DNA from 3 places in the Streptomyces sp. NPDC057474 genome. Region 3 is predicted to be linked to each of the others. Evidence: riboswitches for the same ligand, from Rfam matches in the RefSeq annotation. Region 3 holds a riboswitch; each other region holds the start of a gene.
What was found. Region 3 has a riboswitch for thiamine pyrophosphate ahead of thiO (glycine oxidase ThiO). Riboswitches for the same ligand answer to the same signal wherever they lie in the genome.
Positions count from the first base shown of each region.

Region 1: another riboswitch for thiamine pyrophosphate. It lies ahead of thiC (phosphomethylpyrimidine synthase ThiC); the one in region 3 lies ahead of thiO (glycine oxidase ThiO).
Region 2: another riboswitch for thiamine pyrophosphate. It lies ahead of ACFU53_RS19530 (thiamine ABC transporter substrate binding subunit); the one in region 3 lies ahead of thiO (glycine oxidase ThiO).

Region 1 is NZ_JBHVDX010000023.1:47,493-53,801, reverse strand. Features, by position in the region: gene ACFU53_RS09515 (SsgA family sporulation/cell division regulator) at 35-472, shown strand; gene ACFU53_RS09510 (YibE/F family protein) at 503-1,993, opposite strand; TPP riboswitch at 2,065-2,221, shown strand; gene thiC (phosphomethylpyrimidine synthase ThiC) at 2,214-4,040, shown strand; gene ACFU53_RS09500 (hypothetical protein) at 4,272-5,150, opposite strand; gene ACFU53_RS09495 (metallophosphoesterase) at 5,334-6,309, opposite strand, start outside.
Region 2 is NZ_JBHVDX010000062.1:36,474-42,782, forward strand. Features, by position in the region: gene ACFU53_RS19510 (LAETG motif-containing sortase-dependent surface protein) at 1-34, shown strand, start outside; partial or broken gene ACFU53_RS19515 (maleylpyruvate isomerase N-terminal domain-containing protein) at 148-997, opposite strand; gene ACFU53_RS19520 (ABC transporter ATP-binding protein) at 1,015-2,049, opposite strand; gene ACFU53_RS19525 (ABC transporter permease) at 2,049-3,746, opposite strand; gene ACFU53_RS19530 (thiamine ABC transporter substrate binding subunit) at 3,722-4,801, opposite strand; TPP riboswitch at 4,890-4,997, opposite strand; gene rlmN (23S rRNA (adenine(2503)-C(2))-methyltransferase RlmN) at 5,086-6,192, opposite strand; gene ACFU53_RS19540 (SRPBCC family protein) at 6,293-6,309, opposite strand, start outside.
Region 3 is NZ_JBHVDX010000207.1:8,317-14,625, forward strand. Features, by position in the region: gene metF (methylenetetrahydrofolate reductase [NAD(P)H]) at 1-44, opposite strand, end outside; gene thiE (thiamine phosphate synthase) at 158-802, opposite strand; gene ACFU53_RS37850 (Rv2175c family DNA-binding protein) at 923-1,288, opposite strand; gene ACFU53_RS37855 (NAD(P)/FAD-dependent oxidoreductase) at 1,396-2,625, opposite strand; gene ACFU53_RS37860 (hypothetical protein) at 2,658-3,041, opposite strand; TPP riboswitch at 3,092-3,202, shown strand; gene thiO (glycine oxidase ThiO) at 3,200-4,375, shown strand; gene thiS (sulfur carrier protein ThiS) at 4,372-4,593, shown strand; gene ACFU53_RS37875 (thiazole synthase) at 4,598-5,392, shown strand; gene pknB (Stk1 family PASTA domain-containing Ser/Thr kinase) at 5,555-6,309, shown strand, end outside.

The sequences.
Region 1 (6,309 bases), on a different contig from region 3:
TCCTGGCCAGTCGACGAACACGGCGGGGTAGGCGATGCGCGAGTCGGTACAGGCAGAGGTCATGATGAGCTTCCTCGTCTCGGAGGAGCTCTCCTTCCGCATCCCGGTGGAGCTGCGTTACGAGACCTGCGATCCCTATGCCGTGCGGCTGACCTTCCACCTGCCCGGCGATGCTCCGGTGACCTGGGCGTTCGGGCGGGAGCTGCTCATCGACGGCGTGGGGCGGCCATGCGGGGACGGGGACGTCCACATCGCGCCCGCCGATCCGGAGACGTTCGGCGAAGTCCTGATCCGGCTTCAGGTGGGGACCGACCAGGCGATGTTCCGGGTCGGGACAGCGCCCCTGGTGGCCTTCCTGGACCGTACGGACAAGCTGGTGCCGCTCGGGCAGGAGCGTTCCCTCGCCGACTTCGACACGCTGCTCGACGAGGCTCTGGACCGCATCCTGGCGGAAGAGCAGAGCGCGGGCTGAACCGTTACGGCGCCAGGGTGCCGTAACGCTTCAGCGCTTCCGGCGGCGGCCTCTTCCCCCACGTGCCGGAGCGGGGACGGCCGCCGCTTGCGGGGCACCCGGGCGGTCGGCCGAGACGACCAGGGCGGCCAGCGCGGTGGTCACCGGCACCGAGGCCACCAGGCCGATCGAGCCGATGAGCGTGCGCACGATCTCCTCGGCGACGAGCTCGCTGTTGGCGACCGTGCCGACACTGCTCTGTGCGATCGAGAAGAGCAGCAGCAACGGCAGTGCGGCGCCGGCGTAGGCGAGGACGAGGGTGTTGACCACCGAGGCGATGTGGTCCCGGCCGATCCGGATACCCGCGCGGTACAGCCCCCGCCAGCCCATCGCCGGATTGGCCTCGTGCAGCTCCCAGACCGCCGACGTCTGTGTGACCGTAACGTCGTCGAGCACACCGAGCGAACCGATGATGACGCCCGCGAGCAGCAGACCGCTCATGTCGATCGTCGGGTACAGCCCATGGATCAGGCCGGTGTTGTCGTCCGTGTTGCCGGTCAGATAGGCCCAGCCGATGAACAGCGAGCCCAACAGGCCGATCAGCAGCAGCGAGATCAGGGTGCCGATCACCGCGACCGATGTGCGGGCCGAGAGCCCGTGGCACATGTACAGCGCGATCAGCATGATGGCGCTCGCCCCGACCACCGCCACCACCAGCGGATTCGAGCCCTGCAGGATGGCCGGCAGGATGAAGAGGGTCAGCACCAGGAAACTGATGGCCAGTGCGACCAGGGCCATGACACCGCGCAGCCGACCCACCACCACGACGACGAGCGCGAAGATCCCGGCGAGCAGCGCCATCGGGACCTTCCGGTTCACATCGGTGACCGAGTACTGCAGGTCCTTGGGTGCGGCGGGTTCGTACGCGACTACGACCTCCTGGCCCTGCTCCAACTGCCGTGACTGGTCCGGCTGAACGATCTCCGTGAACGTTCGGCCCTTGTCGTCGCCGGTGTCGACCCGGATCGTGGCCTTCTTGCAGGTGCCGTTCGCTTGTTGCTGGGCGGACGAGCCCTCGGCGGTGGACGTGTCGCCGGTCGGGGTGTCTCCCGACGCGTTCACCGACGAGCAGTCGACCTCTTCGACCTTGGTGACGGTGGCCTGTTGCGTCTGCCGATCGAAGCCCACCCCGGTGCGCTCGTGCGCCGGGGCGCCGCCGGGCCAGAGAACGACGAGGCCCACGACGACCGCGGTCGCGAAGGGGATCAGCACCGCCGCGATGACCTTGCGAAGGTGCTGCGAAACAGGCGCGGCGGGCCCGTGGCTGTGGGAATGGCCGTGGCCGCCGGCGGAGGACGGGCCTTGGCCATGTCCGTCACCGGGGCCATGGCCGCCTCCAGAGCCGTGGCCACCCCCGGAACCGTGGCTGCCGCCGGAACCGTAGCCGTGGCCACAGTCGGATCCATGCCCATGGCCGTTTCCGGGGCCATGGCCGTGGGGCGGCTCGGGGGGCGGAGGCGGGGGCTGCTGCGTCGTGGTCACCGACCGATCATCGCAAGAACGAGCGATGCCCACTGTTCACCGCGCCACATCTGCCGCTAGCGTGGAGGCACCTTTGCACACGCGGGAGCTCGGAGCACCGGGCTGAGAGGGCGCTGACCTCCGCAGACGCGATGTTTCACGTGGAACATCGTCGGGCGGAAATCGCTGCGTCGACCGCTGAACCTGTTACCGGGTAATGCCGGCGTAGGGAGTAGGTCTCATGACCATCGAGGACACACGCACGCCTGCCTCCAGCCAGACGGACGGGACATCTGCCTCGTCCGAGGGCGAAACGAACCAGGGCGAACAGCCTCTGGAGGCCGGGAAGTCCATCGGCTGGCACAAGGCGTACATCGAGGGTTCGCGCCCCGATCTGCGGGTGCCGGTCCGCCAGGTGCACCTCACCAACGGGCAGTCCGTCACCCTGTACGACACCTCCGGCCCGTACACCGATCCGTCAGCGGAGACCGACGTCAGGCGGGGACTGCTACCCCTTCGCGGGAACTGGATCACAGCCCGGGGAGACACCGAGGAGTACGCGGGCCGTCCCGTCCGCCCCGAGGACGACGGGATCAAGCACACCTCGCCGCGTGGCGGGCTGCGCAACCTCGACGCGGTTTTCCCGGGGCGGCCGCGACTGCCGCGCCGGAGCTGTGACGGCCGGCCGGTGACCCAGCTCGCGTACGCACGACGCGGGGAGATCACCCCCGAGATGGAGTACGTGGCCGTACGGGAGAACGTCTCGCCGGAGGTCGTCCGCGAGGAGATCGCCGCGGGCAGGGCCGTACTGCCCGCGAACGTGAACCACCCGGAGATCGAGCCGATGATCATCGGTAAACGGTTCCTCGTGAAGGTCAACGCCAACATCGGCAACTCCGCGGTCTCCTCCTCCATCGAGGAGGAGGTCGAAAAGATGACCTGGGCGACCCGCTGGGGCGCCGACACGGTCATGGACCTGTCCACCGGCCGGAACATCCACACCACTCGCGAATGGGTGCTGCGCAACTCCCCCGTCCCCATCGGCACGGTGCCGCTCTATCAGGCGCTGGAGAAGGTAGACGGCAAGGCCGAGGAGCTGACCTGGGAGATCTACAGGGACACGGTCATCGAGCAGGCCGAACAGGGCGTGGACTACATGACGGTCCACGCGGGCGTGCGCCTCGCGTATGTGCCGCTCACCGCGAACCGCAAGACCGGCATCGTCTCGCGCGGCGGCTCGATCATGGCGGCCTGGTGCCTGGCGCACCACAAGGAGTCGTTCCTCTACGAGAACTTCGAGGAACTGTGCGAGATCCTCGCCGCCTACGACGTCACATACTCGCTCGGCGACGGCCTTCGGCCGGGCTCCATCGCGGACGCCAACGACGAGGCGCAGTTCGCGGAGTTGCGCACGCTCGGGGAACTCAACCGGATCTCGAAGCGTTTCAATGTGCAGACCATGATCGAGGGCCCGGGACATGTCCCGATGCACAAGATCAAGGAGAACATCGACCTGCAGCAAGAGATCTGCGATGAGGCTCCGTTCTATACGCTCGGCCCGCTGACCACGGACGTCGCACCGGCGTACGACCACATCACCTCAGGCATAGGGGCCGCGATGATCGCGTGGTGGGGCACTGCGATGCTCTGCTACGTGACGCCCAAGGAGCACTTGGGGCTGCCCAATCGTGACGACGTGAAGACCGGCGTCATCACCTACAAGATCGCGGCCCATGCGGCGGACATCGCCAAGGGACATCCGGGCGCACAGGAGTGGGACGACGCGTTGTCGGACGCCCGCTTCGAGTTCCGCTGGGAGGACCAGTTCAACCTGGCCCTCGACCCCGACACGGCCCGTGAGTTCCACGACGAGACCCTCCCGGCCGAGCCGGCCAAGACGGCCCACTTCTGCTCCATGTGCGGACCCAAGTTCTGTTCGATGAAGATCTCCCAGGACATCCGTCGTGAACACGGCGGTTCCCGGGGTGAGATCGAGGCGGGTATGGCTCAGAAGGCCAAGGAGTTCGCGGAGGCGGGGAACCGGGTCTATCTGCCGATGGCGGACTGAGACGCGTCGGCGCCGAGAGTCGCGCGGACGGCGGCCGTGGTCCGGTCGTGCTGCCGCTGCCGCTGCCGCTGCCGCTGCCCGTGCGACGAGCGGTGCTCTTCCGGCCGGTTGCCGGGAGAGCCCGCCGCCGCGGGTGGGGGGTGCCGTGGGGCTGTTCCGGCCGAGGGCCGGATCGTGCCGGGTGGCCGCCGAAGCCCGGTGGTTTCCGGGGCGGCGGCCGGAGCCCGGGCGCTACTCGGGATGGTGCTCAGGGCCGCCGAAGTCCGGGCTCGAGAAGTCCGGGCTGCTGTAGCTGGGGCGGGAACCGGTGCTGCCGCTGTCCGGGCTGCTGCTGAAGCTCGGGCGGTTGTAGCCGAGGTGCGGCATGCGGCTGGGCGGGGCCGGCCGGTCCGGCTCGCTCCGCGCCGCCGGGCCCGCATTCGCCAGGGCGTCGCGGAGGAACGGCAGGATGCCGCGCTCCCGGAGCGCTTCGCGCCAGGCTTCCCTGGCCCGGGTCACCTCCTCGTTCAGCTCGCTGCGCGTTCCGTCGTCCAGGAGGGCGGTGGCGTTGTTACGCAGGGCGGTGAGCAGGAGGCCGACGGCGGCCACCAGGATCGCCGCCGCGGTGACCGCGCCGAAGACCCACCCTGTGGTGAGGAGCGTCTCGGCGATCGCTCGCTCGGGGTCGAGGACCTTCATGCCGTACCCCACGAGCAGGAAGAGCACCGCGGCGGTTCCGGCCAGGACGGGAGCGAGCACCGCGGCGACGGCACCGGCGCCCGCGCCGGCCGCCTCGGTGACCTCGCCGACGGTGGCCGCGAGTCCCACCGCGGTGCCGTCCGGTTCGCTGGAGCCGGATGCCGTCCCCTCATGGGCGGGTGCGGTGGCCGACGACGGGCTGCGGAATTCGTCGCGGACCTTTACGTAGTACTGGTATTCGGTCGTCGCGGCGGCCGTGATGATCGCCGTGGCGTTGAGGGCCATGGTGCGCAGCTGTTCGGGGTTGAGCCGCTGGAGGCCGGCGGCGAATTCCGGGCGGTGTGGTGCGGAGCGCAGCGCCTCGCCGAGGATCCGCTCGTACTCCTGGCGGTCCTCACTGAGCAGGTGCTGCGGAACGCTGTTCATGTGCATCCCCCGATGCTCCGTAGGGCTTGTGGCTCGGCATGCTGACGAGCCGTCGGGCAGAAACGGAGGGGAGCCTGCTACGGATAAGCCGATGGTAGAGCGGTGACGGCAGGCGGTGACAGGGGGTTTGAAAAAATTGGCCCCTGGCCAGCGAAGTCTTCCGACGCCAAACGCCTGCCCGTTGAAGGCTCAGGTACGCAGCGGAAGTTCCTGGACCAGCAGCTTTCCAGCCATGGTCACGCCGCCGTCCATGGCGACGGCCAGACCGTCCGCATAGGTGAACGGCCCGTCGACCGAGGGGCCCGTGCCGTCCTCGCCGTCCTCCGAGCCCACCTCGCCCAAGAGGTACGGAATAGGGCTGTGACCATGGACGATGCGGGTGCCACCATAGGTCTCCAAGAGCGAGCGCACGGCATCGGCGCCGCCCTCGTCGCGGAAGGAGAAGCGCCGGGTGAACTTGCGGAAGAGGTCCCAGACCTCGTCCGCGTCGTTGCGCGTGATCGTCTCGCGGACGGTGTCGTTGACCGCCTCGATGGAGTCGCCGTAGTCGCGGTAGGCGGTGGTGTCGGAGTGCACCAGGAGATGGCCGTCGACCTCCTCCATGGCATCCAGGCGGGCCATCCACTGGAGGTGGTGGTCCTGGAGGCGGTCCATGTCGGTCTTCTGGCCGCCGTTGAGGAGCCAGGCGGCCTGGAAGGTGGCGGTGCCGGCGCCGGAGTTGACGGGGGTGTCGCCGAACCGCTTGGCGCCGAGCAGCAGCAGCTCGTGGTTGCCCATGAGGGCCTTGCAGTAGCCGCCGGCTGCGGCCGCCTCGGCGGACAGGCGCATCACGAGGTCGATGACGCCGATGCCGTCCGGGCCGCGGTCGGTGAAGTCGCCGAGGAACCAGAGCCGGGCGGTGCCCGCCGACCAGTTGCCCGCTGCGTCGACGAGGCCCTTTTCTTGGAGCGCGGCGAGGAGCTCGTCGAGGTAGCCGTGGACGTCCCCGACGACGAAGAGCGGACCCGGCTTGGCGGAGGACTGCTCGGCCGCCGCGGCTTCCGGGTCGATCGCGACCTGAAGCGTGTCACCCCGGTTGATCACCGGCAGGTCCCGCTGGGTCGGTGTGTACCCCTCGGGGTAGCCCTCTGGTTCCTCGGGAGGCCTGGAGGCCTCGCCGGGGTCT
Region 2 (6,309 bases), on a different contig from region 3:
CAGCATGCGGCGGCGTGGGGCCTCCACACGCTGACCCGTTCCACAGGGCTGTGGCCCGTACCTCTCGCTGAGGGGTACGGGCCACACGCTCGTCCGGTGGAGGCAGCCGGGGCTCGCTCGTCCCGCCCGCGGGATACGGCCCCGCGCTCATCCGAACGTCGCACGCTCCAGCCAGAAGTCCAGCAGGTCGCGACCGCCCAGCACCTCCAACCGCCCACCGTCCGGCGGGAGTCGGCGATAGAAGGCGAGCAGCACCTCGGTGAGGGGCCCGCGCAGCGCGACCGTCGCCTTCTCGTGGCCGCGACGCCACCGCACAACGTCCTCGGTCAGCTCGACGACCCTCCCCCACCCTTCGGGCGGGGAAGCCGCCATCTCACTTCGCTCGGCGCCGACTTCAGCGGACGTGTCCGTGGCGTGGAGGTGGATGCTGCGGCCCGGGCCGCGCAGTTCGGCCGCCTCGTCGTGCGGCCTGGTCCGCTGGACGAACTCGACGATCTCCAGCCACTCGTCGATCGCGTCGGCGGCGATCTCCGGCGCCACCCTCGACCAGTCGGCCGACGGTGAGCGCGGCGTCGGCGCCGTGGATGACCTGCTCATGGGCCAACCGGCAGGCACAGAACCCCGCGCTGTGCTCCCAACCCCACGACCACACCGGCGCCTCGGGCCCCGCCTCGCGCAGCGTGGCCACGATCATCTCGCCGGTCTCCGCGAGCCACGCGTCCAGCGCGGCCGGGTTCCCCTGCTTCTCCGGTCCCTCGTAGAGCGCGACGTCCGGCTCGGGCACCTCTTCCTTCGACCGGGTCCGTACGTTCAGTTCGACCCAGCGCAGGGCGCCGCCGGTGTGCCGCAGAAGCTGTTCCAGCGACCGGTCGGGACAGGTCGGCACGGTCGCCGACAGATCGGCGCCGGAGGTCACGATGTCCCTCAACCGCCGTACCTGGAGCTCGATCTCCGCGCAGTATCGGTCGTACCAAGCCTGAGATCCTTGCGTACGCATCGCCATGGGGCCGGACCTTATGCGGCCGGACCGGCCCCCAGCACGACGATTTCGGCCGCGTCGAAGCTCACGCCGACCTCGTCCCCGGGCTCCGGCGCGTCCCGCAGCGCGCACGCCGCCTCCAGTCGCGGCGCGCCCCCGGGCTGGAGGTGCACGGCGACATGGGTGCCCCGGAACGTACGCGCGGCCACGGTGCAGCGCAGCCCGTCGGCGACGTCGACCAGCCGCACCCCCGCGGGCCGCACGAGCAGCGCGCACGCCCCCTGCGGCGAGACCTCCGGCACCGGCACCTTGCCCCACGCCGTGTCCGCGACCGCCCCGGTCACCGTCGCCTCGACCACGTTGTCGAAGCCGAGGAAACGGGCCACGAACTCGTCCACCGGCCGCTGCCACACCTCAAGAGGCGTACCGGACTGGGCGATCCGCCCGTCCCGCATCACCACGACCCGGTCGGCCAGCGCGAAGGCCTCACCCTGGTCGTGCGTGACCGCCAGCACGGTCGTCCCCAACTCCCCGAACAATTCCCGGAGTTCGACGACCAGCCGCTCCCGCAGCGACCGGTCCAGCTGACCGAGGGGCTCGTCGAGCATCAACAGCCGGGGGCGCGGGGCGAGGGCCCGGGCCAGCGCGACCCGCTGCTGCTCACCGCCGGACAGCTCCCCGACCCGTCGGCGCGCGGCCCCGGGCAGCCCGACCAGCTCCAGCAACTCCCGTACACGTACGGCCCGTTCGCCCTTCGCAGCGCCGTGCATACGGGGTCCGAAGGCGACGTTGCCGGCCACGTCCCGCTGCGGGAACAGCTGATGATCCTGGAACATCAGGCCGACACCGCGCTTGTGCGCGGGTACGCCTCGCTGGTCCCGCCCGCCGAGCAACACCCGCCCGCCATCCAGTGGTTGGAGCCCGGCGACCACCCGCAGCAGCGTCGACTTGCCGCTGCCGCTCGGCCCCAGCACGCACACGACCTCGTGCTCGGCGACCTCCAGATCGACCGCGTCGAGCACGGGCCGCCCGTCGAACCGTACGGTCGCGTCCTCAAGCCTGAGCAACATCAGAACTCCCCCGTGCGATCGGTACGGAGGCGCTCCAGCACCAGCAGGGCCACCGCGCACACCATCATCAGAATCGTCGAAAGGGCCATTGCCTGGCCGTAGTTGAGGTCGCCTGGACGACCGAGCAGCCGTGCCACGGCGACCGGGAGCGTCGGGTTGTCGGCGCGCGCGATGAACACGGTCGCCCCGAACTCCCCGAGCGACACGGCGAAGGCGAATCCGGCCGCGATCAACAGCGCCCGCCGCACCATCGGCAGATCGACCTCACGCCACACCCGCCACGGTGACGCCCCGAGCACGGCCGCCGCCTCCCGCAGCCGTTCGTCCACCGCGCGCAGCACGGGCAGCATGGTCCGTACGACGAAGGGCACACCCACCAGAGCCTGGGCGAGCGGCACCAGGATCCAGGACGACCGCAGATCCAGGGGCGGATCGTCCAGCGCGATCAGGAACCCGAAGCCGACGGTCACCGCGGACACCCCGAGCGGCAGCATGAGCAGCGCGTCGAAGCCCCGGACGAGACGGCCGGCCCGCCGCGTGAGCGCGGCGGCGGCGAGCCCGCCGATCACCAGGGCGATGGCGGTCGCGGCGAGCGCGTACGTGAGCGAGTTGCCGACCGCCTCGATCGGCGCCACCAGGAAGATTCCACTGTCGCCGCTGGTCAGCGCCTTGTAGTAGCCGAAGCCCGGGGCGTCGAGCGACCGTTCCACGAGCACGCCCAGCGGCAGCAGGATCAGCACGACGACGGTGCCGAGGACCCCGCCCAGCAGCGCCCACTGGCCCGCCCCGCGCGGCCGCCGGGCCGTGAGCGACGCGTCCACCAGCCGCAGCGCGGTCTCCCGCCGTCGTACGGTCCACGCGTGCACGGCGAGGATCAGCCCGACCGCGACGAACTGCACGAGCGTCAGCACGGCGGCCGTCGCCAGGTCGAAGATCTCCGAGGTCTGCCGGTAGATCTCCACTTCGAGCGTCGAGAAGGTCGGCCCGCCGAGGATCTGCACCACGCCGAACGAGGTGAAGGTGAAGAGGAAGACCATCAGCGCGGCGGCGGCCACGGCGGGCGCGAGCGCCGGGAGCGTGACCCTCCGCCAGGCCGCCAGGGGCGATGCCCCGAGCATGCGCGCGGCCTCCTCCTGCCGCGGGTCGAGCTGCGACCACAGCCCACCGACGGTCCGTACGACGACCGCGTAGTTGAAGAACACATGCGCGAGCAGAATCGCCCAGACCGTCGTGTCCAGCCGTACGCCCCACAGCTCGTCGAACAGCCCCCCGCGCCCGACCAGCGCCAGGAACGCCGTACCGACGACCACGGTCGGCAGTACGAACGGCACGGTCACGACCGCCCGCAGAATGTCCTTGCCCCTGAAATCGAAGCGCGCGAACACATACGCGCCGGGGAGCGCGATCAGCAGCGTGAGCGCGGTCGAGACAAGCGCCTGCCAGGTGGTGAACCACAGCACGTGCCGGATCCCGGAGTCCCCCAGCACCTCCCCGATCCGCCCGAGGTCCCAGGTCCCGTCGACCTTCAGCCCCCGTACGACGATCGCGGCGACGGGGTAGGCGAAGAACACCCCGAAGAACGCGACGGGCAGCGCCATGAGCCCGAGCCGCGCCGCGCTCCCCGACCGACGGGGTCCACGCGGTGCGGCCACGGCCTCCTTGGTCGCCTCGGTTACTTCAGTACGAGCGAGGTCCACGACTTGACCCACTGGTCACGGTTCTCGGCGATCTTCTCCGGCGCCATGGTCTCGGGGTCCTTCGCCGCGGGCCCGTACTCGGTGAACTCGGCGGGCACGGACGCACCCTCGACCACCGGGTACACGAACATGTTGAGCGGCATGTCCTCCTGGAACTTCTTCGAGATCAGGAAGTCGATCAGCGCCTTGCCGCCCTCGGCGTTCTTCGCGTTGCTCAGCAGCCCCGCGAACTCGATCTGCCGGAAGCAGGTGCCGGTCGCGACCCCGGTGGGCGCAGTCTTCGGCTTCGGGTCCGCGTAGACGACCTCGGCCGGCGGCGAGGAGGCGTACGACACGACGAGCGGCCGGTCACCGCCGGCCTTCTTGCCGTCCGTCGACCCGGAGAACTCCTGGTAGTACGCCTGCTCCCAGCCGTCGACGACCTTCACGCCGTTGGCCTTGAGCTTCTCCCAGTAGCCCTCCCACCCGCCCCCATCGCCGTACTTCGCGGCCGTACCGAGGACGAATCCGAGGCCGGGCGAGGAGGTGGAGGCGTTCTCGGTGACGAGGAGGTCCTTGTACTGGGGCTTGACGAGATCGTCGAACGACTGCGGCGGCTCGATCTTGTTCTTGCTGAAGTACGCCTTGTCGTAGTTGACGCAGATGTCACCGGAGTCGATGGGCGTGACCCGGTGCTCGTCCTTGTCGAGCTGGTACTCGGCGCCGACCTTGTCGAGCCCCTTCGCCTCGTAGGGCTGGAAGAGACCGTTGTCGAGCGCGCGGGACAGCAACGTGTTGTCGACACCGAAGAAGACGTCACCCTGCGGGTTGTCCTTGGTCAGGATCGCCTGGTTGACGGCCTGCCCCGCGTCCCCGCTCTTGAGGACCTTGACCTTGTACCCGGACTCCTTCTCGAACGCCTTCAGTACGTCCTTGGAGTAGGCGAAGGAGCCGTGGCTGACGAGGGTGACGGTCTTGGAGCCGCCCGACCCGGTGTCGTCGGACGAGGAACCGCACGCGGACAGCGTGACGAGCCCGAGGCCGACGGCCGCGGCGACGAACGTTCTGATGTGCACGGAATTCCTCCTGGGGGTGACCAGGAAGAGACGCGGCCCTGCCCGGGACCGTCGGAGATTCCGAAGGCTCCCGGGCAGGGCGCAACAGCTTGAGTGAAGACCGAACTTCCTACCCAGAATGACCTGGGCGAGGTTCAGAGGGTCTGCGGCCCGCTTGCCGCACTCTCAGCGCTGTGGCGCTCCCCTGTCGGAATATGAAGATGTGTACGGAGGTCAGAGTACCCCGTGGCCGGATTCCGACTCCTGCCGGTGGCCACGAGCTACCCCGCGGTCCGCCCCTCGGTCTACCGCTCGGTGGCTGCCAGCTGGCCGCACGCCCCGTCGATCTCCTGCCCCCGGGTGTCCCGTACGGTCACCGGCACCCCATGGGCGGCGATGGCCTCGACGAACGCCTTCTCGTCCTCGGGCCGGGAAGCGGTCCACTTGGACCCCGGAGTCGGGTTCAGCGGAATCAGATTCACATGCACCGGCTTGCCCTTGAGCAGCCGGCCCAGCCGGTCACCGCGCCACGCCTGGTCGTTGATGTCCCGGATCAGCGCGTACTCGATGGACAGCCGACGCCCGGACCTGGCCGCGTACTCCCACCCGGCGTCCAGGACCTCGCGCACCTTCCACCGCGTGTTCACCGGTACGAGCGTGTCGCGCAGCTCGTCGTCGGGGGCATGCAGTGAGATCGCGAGCCGGCACTTGAACCCTTCGTCCGAGAACCGGTGGATGGCGGGCACCAGCCCGACCGTGGACACGGTGATCCCGCGCTGCGACAGCCCCAGCCCGTCCGGCTCCGGATCGGTGAGCCGGCGAATGGCCCCGACGACCCGGTTGTAGTTGGCGAGGGGCTCGCCCATTCCCATGAAGACGATGTTGGAGAGCCGCGCGGGCCCACCGGGGATCTCTCCGTCCCGGAGCGCCCGCATCCCGTCGACGATCTGATGGACGATCTCGGCGGTGGACAGGTTCCGGTCGAGCCCGGCCTGCCCGGTGGCGCAGAAGGGACAGTTCATCCCGCATCCGGCCTGCGAACTGATGCACATGGTGACCCGGTCGGGGTACCGCATCAGCACCGACTCGACGAGCGTCCCGTCGAACAGCCGCCACAGGGTCTTGCGCGTGGTCTCCTGGTCGGTCGACAGATGCCGCACGACCGTCATCAGGTCCGGAAGCAAGGCCTCCTGAAGCTTCGTGCGCGCACCCGCGGGGATGTCGGTCCACTGCTCCGGGTCGTGCGCGTACCGCGCGAAGTAGTGCTGCGAGAGCTGCTTGGCACGAAACGGCTTCTCCCCGATCGCGGCAACAGCCTCCTTACGCTCCACAGGCGAAAGATCAGCAAGATGCCGCGGCGGCTTCTTGGCTCCGCGGGGGGCGACGAATGTGAGTTCTCCGGGTGCAGGCATAACCCTCCCAGTGTCGCAGATCATTTGAGGTGTACCTGCGGCCACAGCTGTGCCGTGGCACCGGGCCATGCGGTGGCGGGCGCCGGCCGTCGCGCGGGAGCTACGCCGCGGTGTGCT
Region 3 (6,309 bases):
GTGCGTGCGCGATCAGTCCTGGTGGAAGCGGTTCCTAGGGCCATACCGGCAGGTTAGTCAGGTCGGGGCCGTCCCCCAACCAGAGCTGGGATTTTTGTCCGTTTTGCCGACCTGCTGTCCACGCCTCGGACAGCCGCGGGCCGGGAGCGGGGGCCGCCTAGAGGGCGCCGAGGCGCTTGGTGAACTCCGCCGCGGCGGCTCCGGGGTCGTCGGCCTCCGTGATCGCCCGGACGACGACGGCCCGGCGGGCGCCCGCCTCGACGACCTCGTCGAGGTTGCCGAGGTCGATGCCGCCGATGGCGAACCAGGGGCGGTCGGTGCCGAGGGCGGCGGTGTACCGGACGAGGTCCAGGCCGGGGGCGTGGCGGCCGGGCTTGGTGGGGGTGGGCCAGCAGGGGCCCGTGCAGAAGTAGTCCACGCCCTCCTGGACGGCCGCGGCGACGGCCTCCCGTTCGGCGTGGGTGGAGCGGCCTATGAGGACGTCCTCACCGAGGACTGCGCGGGCGGCGGGGACCGGGAGATCGCCCTGGCCGAGGTGCAGCACGTCCGAACCGATGGCGTGCGCGATGTCCGCGCGGTCGTTGACGGCGAGCAGCTTGCCGTGCCGCCGGCACGCGTCCGCGAAGACCTGGAGGTGCTCCAGTTCCTCTGCGGCCTCCATGCCCTTGTCGCGGAGCTGCACGATGTCCACGCCACCGCTCAGGACCGCGTCCAGGAACTCCGGCAGGTCGCCCTGGCGCTCACGGGCGTCCGTGCAGAGGTAGAGCCGGGCGTCGGCGAGCTGTGCGGCGGCGTCGGGCATGCGCGGGTCCCCCGTTGGCGGTGCGTTGTCGGTGCGGCGTACGGGGCCGGGACCCTCGCGGGCCCCGGCTCCCGTACGCCGCACAGGCGGCTGTGTCACGAATCTCTCGGATGTTCCCGGTCAGACGGCGAGCGCCTGGGCGCGGCGCTTCACCTCCGTGCCGCGATTCTCGCTCAGGGCCTGGGCCGGGGTTCCGGGCAGGCTCGGGTCCGGAGTGAAGAGCCACTCCAGCATCTCTTCGTCGGTGAAGCCGTCGTCCCTCAGCAGGGTCAAGGTGCCGGTCAGGCCCTTGACCACCTTGTCCTCGTCGATGAAGGCGGCGGGGACGTGCAGCGCGCGGTTCTCACCACGGCGTACGGCGATGAGCTGGCCTTCCTTCACCAGCTGCCGTACGCGCGTCACCTCGACGTCCAGCATCTCTGCGATGTCGGGGAGCGTCAGCCACGCGGGGACGAGAGCATCGATCTTTGCGTCAATCTCGGTCACGTCACCAAGACTGCCATCTACGACTGACACTGGGTAGCCGAGCCGCCTTCGACGGGGGCCGACAGAGGGGTACGGAGAGCGCTGAGCAGCGGGAAAGAGGGGCTGCCCTACGCCGTCGCCGCCTTCAGGGGCCTGGCCGGGTCCGCCAGCAGTTCCGGGTTCAACGGTGTGCCCGCCTCGATCAGCCGGCGGCCCTGGGCCAGGTCCCGGGGGCGGCCCACCGCCAGCAGGGCGATCAGTCGGCGCTCCCGGAGCCAGCACACCGACCAGGCGGCGCCGGTGGGGTCACCGCGCCAGAGGGTGGTGTCGGCGGAGGCGTGGTCGCCGGCGTACTGGACGAAGCGGCCGAACTGTTCGGACCAGAAGTAGGGGACGGGGTCGTAGGCCTCGGGGGTCTCGCCGACGATGTTCGCGGCGACCGTGCGGGGTCCCTGGAGGGCGTTGTCCCAGTGGTGGACGAGGAGGCGTCGGCCGTACCTGCCCGAGGGGAAGGAGGCGCAGTCGCCGACGGCGTAGACGTCCGGCGCGGAGGTGCGCAGGTGGTCGTCGGCCAGCACCTCGCCGTGTGCGCCCAGCTCGATGCCCGAGTCCGCCAGCCAGGCCGTCGCCGGGCGCGCGCCGATCCCCACGACGACCGCGCCGGCCGGCACCCGGGTTCCGTCGTCCAGGACCGCCGTCCCGGGCTCGACGCGGGCCACGCGCGCGTGGGTGCGCAGGGTGGTCCCGTTGTCGGCGTACCAGGCGGTCATCGGCGCGGCCACCTCCGCCGGGAGCGCGCCCGCGAGGGGGCGGTCGGCCGCCTCGACGACCGTCACCGCACAGCCCGCCTCGCGCGCGGCCGTGGCGAACTCGGCGCCGATCCAGCCCGCGCCCACGACGACGATGTCGTGCTGCTGGGCCAGCACGGGCCGCAGCCGCACGGCGTCGTCCAGGGTCCGCAGCAGATGCACCCCGGGCACGCCCTCGACGCCCGGCAGCCGGATCGGTTCCGCACCGGTCGCGAGGACGAGGAGGTCGTACGGGACGGGCCCGGCGGCCGTGTCGAGTTCGTGCTCGGCGGGGCGCAGGCCCGACACCTCGCGGCCCAGCCGGAGTTCGATGCCGAGCGCCTCGAAGTCGACGTCGAAGGCGGAGCCCTCGGCCGTGCCGAGCAGCACGGCCTTGGACAACGGCGGCCGGTCGTACGGCTGGTGCGGCTCGGCGCCGATCAGCGTCACGTCGCCGGTGAAGCCCTGTTCGCGCAGAGCGACCGCGGTCTGCACCCCGGCCATGCCCGCGCCCACGACGACCACGCGCCGCGCCGGCGTTCCGCCCCTTTGTTGCGTCTGCTCGCTCACCCGATCACCATAGACAACTGACATTCAGTCAGTCAGCCGGTGGGACGACGGTCGCTCTCCCCGAGCCGGTCCACGCTCTCGTCGACCTGCTCCACCACGCTCGTCCCGCTGCCCGGCTGCGACTCCCACTCCCAGGTCTCCTCCAGGCGGAGCCGCCCGTCGGCCAGCTCGACCACCAGGGACCGGCAGTGCCCGGACGCGGTGGTCCCGTCGGTCTTCAGCTGCACGTACCGGAAGTCCAGCCGGTCCCCCGCGCGCGTGCCCACGAGGTGACCGCGCACGACGTCGCCGCCCGCGTACTCGGCCCAGATCTCGCCGTCCTTCTCGTGGTACGCGAACCGGGTGCGGGTGCCCACCTGACCTGGGGCCTGGTCCGCGACGGGGGCGAGGACGAGACCGTCGAGCGAGCGGGGCATCAACGGGGGCTCCCTTACTGGGGCGGGCGGGCCGGGCTAGGGTGGCCAGCGTAAGCACTCGCGGGAGCCCGGCGCACCGGGCTGAGAGGGAGGCTGGCGGCCTCCGACCGTACGAACCTGATCCGGGTCATGCCGGCGAAGGGAGGGGCTGGACGCCCATGTCGCGTACGCACACGTCAGACGTCCTCGTCGTGGGGGGCGGAATCATCGGGCTCGTCACGGCGTGGCGGGCCGCGCGGCGCGGGTTCGCCACGGCCGTGGTCGATCCCGAGCCCGGCGGCGGAGCCGCGCAGGTGGCGGCCGGGATGCTCGCCGCGGTCACCGAACTGCACTACGGCGAGCAGACGCTGCTGGGGCTCAACCTGGAGTCCGCGCGCCGCTACCCGGACTTCGCGGCCGAGTTGACGGAGGCGACCGGCCTCGGCCTCGGCTACCGCCGCTCCGGCACGCTCGCCGTCGCGCTCGACGCCGACGACCGCGCCCACTTGCGCGAACTGCACGCCCTGCAGCGCCGGTCGGGCCTGGACTCGCAGTGGCTGAGCGGCCGCGACTGCCGCCGCCTGGAGCCGATGCTCGCGCCGGGCGTGCGCGGCGGACTGCGGGTCGACGGGGACCACCAGATCGACCCGAGGCGGCTCTCCAGGGCCCTCGTCGCGGCCTGCGAGGGCGCCGGGGTGGTGTTCCACCGGACCTGGGCCGAGGAGCTGTCGGTGGTCCGGGAGCGGACCGTCGGGGTCAGGGTCGGCGACGGTGACCGGCTGTCCGCCGGGCAGATCGTCCTCGCCGCCGGCAGCCTCAGCGGTCGGCTCGCCGGGGTCCCGGACGACGTACTGCCGCCGGTGCGGCCGGTGAAGGGGCAGGTGCTGCGGCTGACCGTGCCGAAGCCGTACGCGCCCTTCCTGAGCCGTACCGTGCGGGCCGTGGTGCGCGGCAGCCACGTCTACCTGGTGCCGCGCGAGAACGGCGAACTCGTCGTCGGCGCGACCAGCGAGGAACAGGGCTGGGACACCACGGTGACCGCGGGCGGGGTGTACGAACTGCTGCGGGACGCCCATGAACTCGTCCCCGGGATCACCGAACTCCCGCTCACCGAGACCCGCGCGGGCCTGCGCCCCGCCTCCCCCGACAACGCGCCGCTCCTCGGTCCCACCGGACTCGACGGCCTGCTCCTCGCGACCGGCCACCACCGCAACGGGGTGCTCCTCACCCCGGTCACCGGCGACGTCATGGCCCATGTCCTCGCCACCGGTGAACTGCCGGAAGAGGCACGCGACTTCACCCCCCTGCGGTTTCGCGCCGGCGCGGCCCGCGAACTCCTGGAGCAGCCCGTATGAGCGCCGCCACCGGGACACTGACCATCCTCGTCAACGGGGAGCGGTGGCAGGTCGCCCCCGGCACGGCCCTCGACACGCTCGTGCGGACACTCACCGCGTCCCCCTCCGGGGTCGCCGCCGCGCTCAACGAAACCGTCGTCCCGCGCGCGCGGTGGACGACCACCGCCCTCTGTGAGGGGGACCGCGTCGAGGTTCTCACCGCCGTCCAAGGAGGCTGATCCCATGGCAGACGACCCCTTCGTCCTCGGCGGTACGACCTACTCGTCCCGCCTGATCATGGGCACCGGCGGGGCGCCCAGTCTCGACGTCCTGGAGCGCGCGCTGGTGGCCTCCGGCACGGAGCTGACGACGGTCGCGATGCGCCGCGTGAACGCCACCGTGCACGGCTCGGTCCTGTCCGTGCTCGACAGGCTGGGCATCCGGGTGCTGCCCAACACGGCCGGCTGCTTCACGGCGGGCGAGGCCGTGCTGACCGCCCGTCTCGCGCGCGAGGCGCTCGGTACGTCCCTGGTCAAGCTGGAGGTCATCGCCGACGAGCGCACACTGCTGCCCGACCCGATCGAGCTGCTCGACGCCGCCGAGACGCTCGTCGACGACGGTTTCACCGTGCTGCCGTACACGAACGACGATCCCGTGCTCGCGCGGAGGCTGGAGGACGTGGGCTGTGCCGCGATCATGCCGCTCGGGTCGCCCATCGGGTCCGGGCTCGGCATCCGCAACCCGCACAACTTCCAGCTGATCGTCGAGCACGCGCGCGTGCCGGTGATTCTCGACGCGGGTGCCGGTACGGCGTCGGACGTCGCTCTCGCGATGGAGCTGGGGTGCGCGGGGGTCATGCTCGCCTCCGCCGTGACCCGGGCTCAGGAGCCGGTCCTCATGGCCGAGGGCATGCGGCACGCGGTGGAGGCCGGACGGCTCGCGTACCGGGCGGGCCGCATCCCCCGCCGCCACTTCGCGGAGGCGTCGTCGCCGAGCGAGGGGCTGGCGCGGCTGGATCCGGAGCGCCCGGCGTTCTGAGTCGGATCTCACGCCACCCCGCCCCCAATCGAACAGTCGAACGAGTTCCGCCGCGCACCCGCCTGTCACAGCCCTTCGATCCGGGTCACAGCTCTGCTGCAGTCCGTCTCCGGTGCCGCGCGACTTATGGGCCTGTGGGCGGCGGCTCGTACACTCACCTGCGTGGACACGACCCTTCAGGACCCGCTTGTCGGCCATGTGCTCGACGGCCGGTATCGAGTCGAGGCGCGGATCGCGGTCGGCGGCATGGCCACGGTCTACAGGACCGTGGACACCCGCCTCGACCGCGTGCTCGCGCTCAAGGTGATGCATCCGACGCTGGCCGCGGACCGGACGTTCGTCGAGCGGTTCATCCGCGAGGCCAAGTCGGTGGCACGGCTGTCCCACCCGAACGTGGTGGGGGTCTACGACCAGGGCACGGACGGCTCGTACGTCTATCTCGCGATGGAGTACGTCGCCGGCTGCACCCTCCGTGACGTGCTGCGCGACCGCGGGGCGCTGCAGCCCCGGGCGGCGCTGGACATCCTGGAGCCGGTGCTCGCCGCGCTCGGCGCCGCGCACCGCGCCGGGTTCGTGCACCGGGACATGAAGCCGGAGAACGTGCTGATAGGGGACGACGGCCGGGTCAAGGTCGCCGACTTCGGGCTCGTTCGGGCCGTGGACACCGTCACCAGCACCACCGGCACGGTCCTCGGCACCGTCTCCTACCTCGCCCCCGAGCAGCTGGAGCACGGCACGACCGACACCCGCGTCGACGTGTACGCGTGCGGCGTGATGCTCTACGAGATGCTCACCGGCGGCAAGCCGCACGCCGGGGACTCCCCCGCGCAGGTGCTGTACCACGCGCTGCACGACGACGTGCCGCCGCCGTCGGCCACCGTGCCGGGGCTGCCGTACGAGCTGGACGGGCTGGTCGC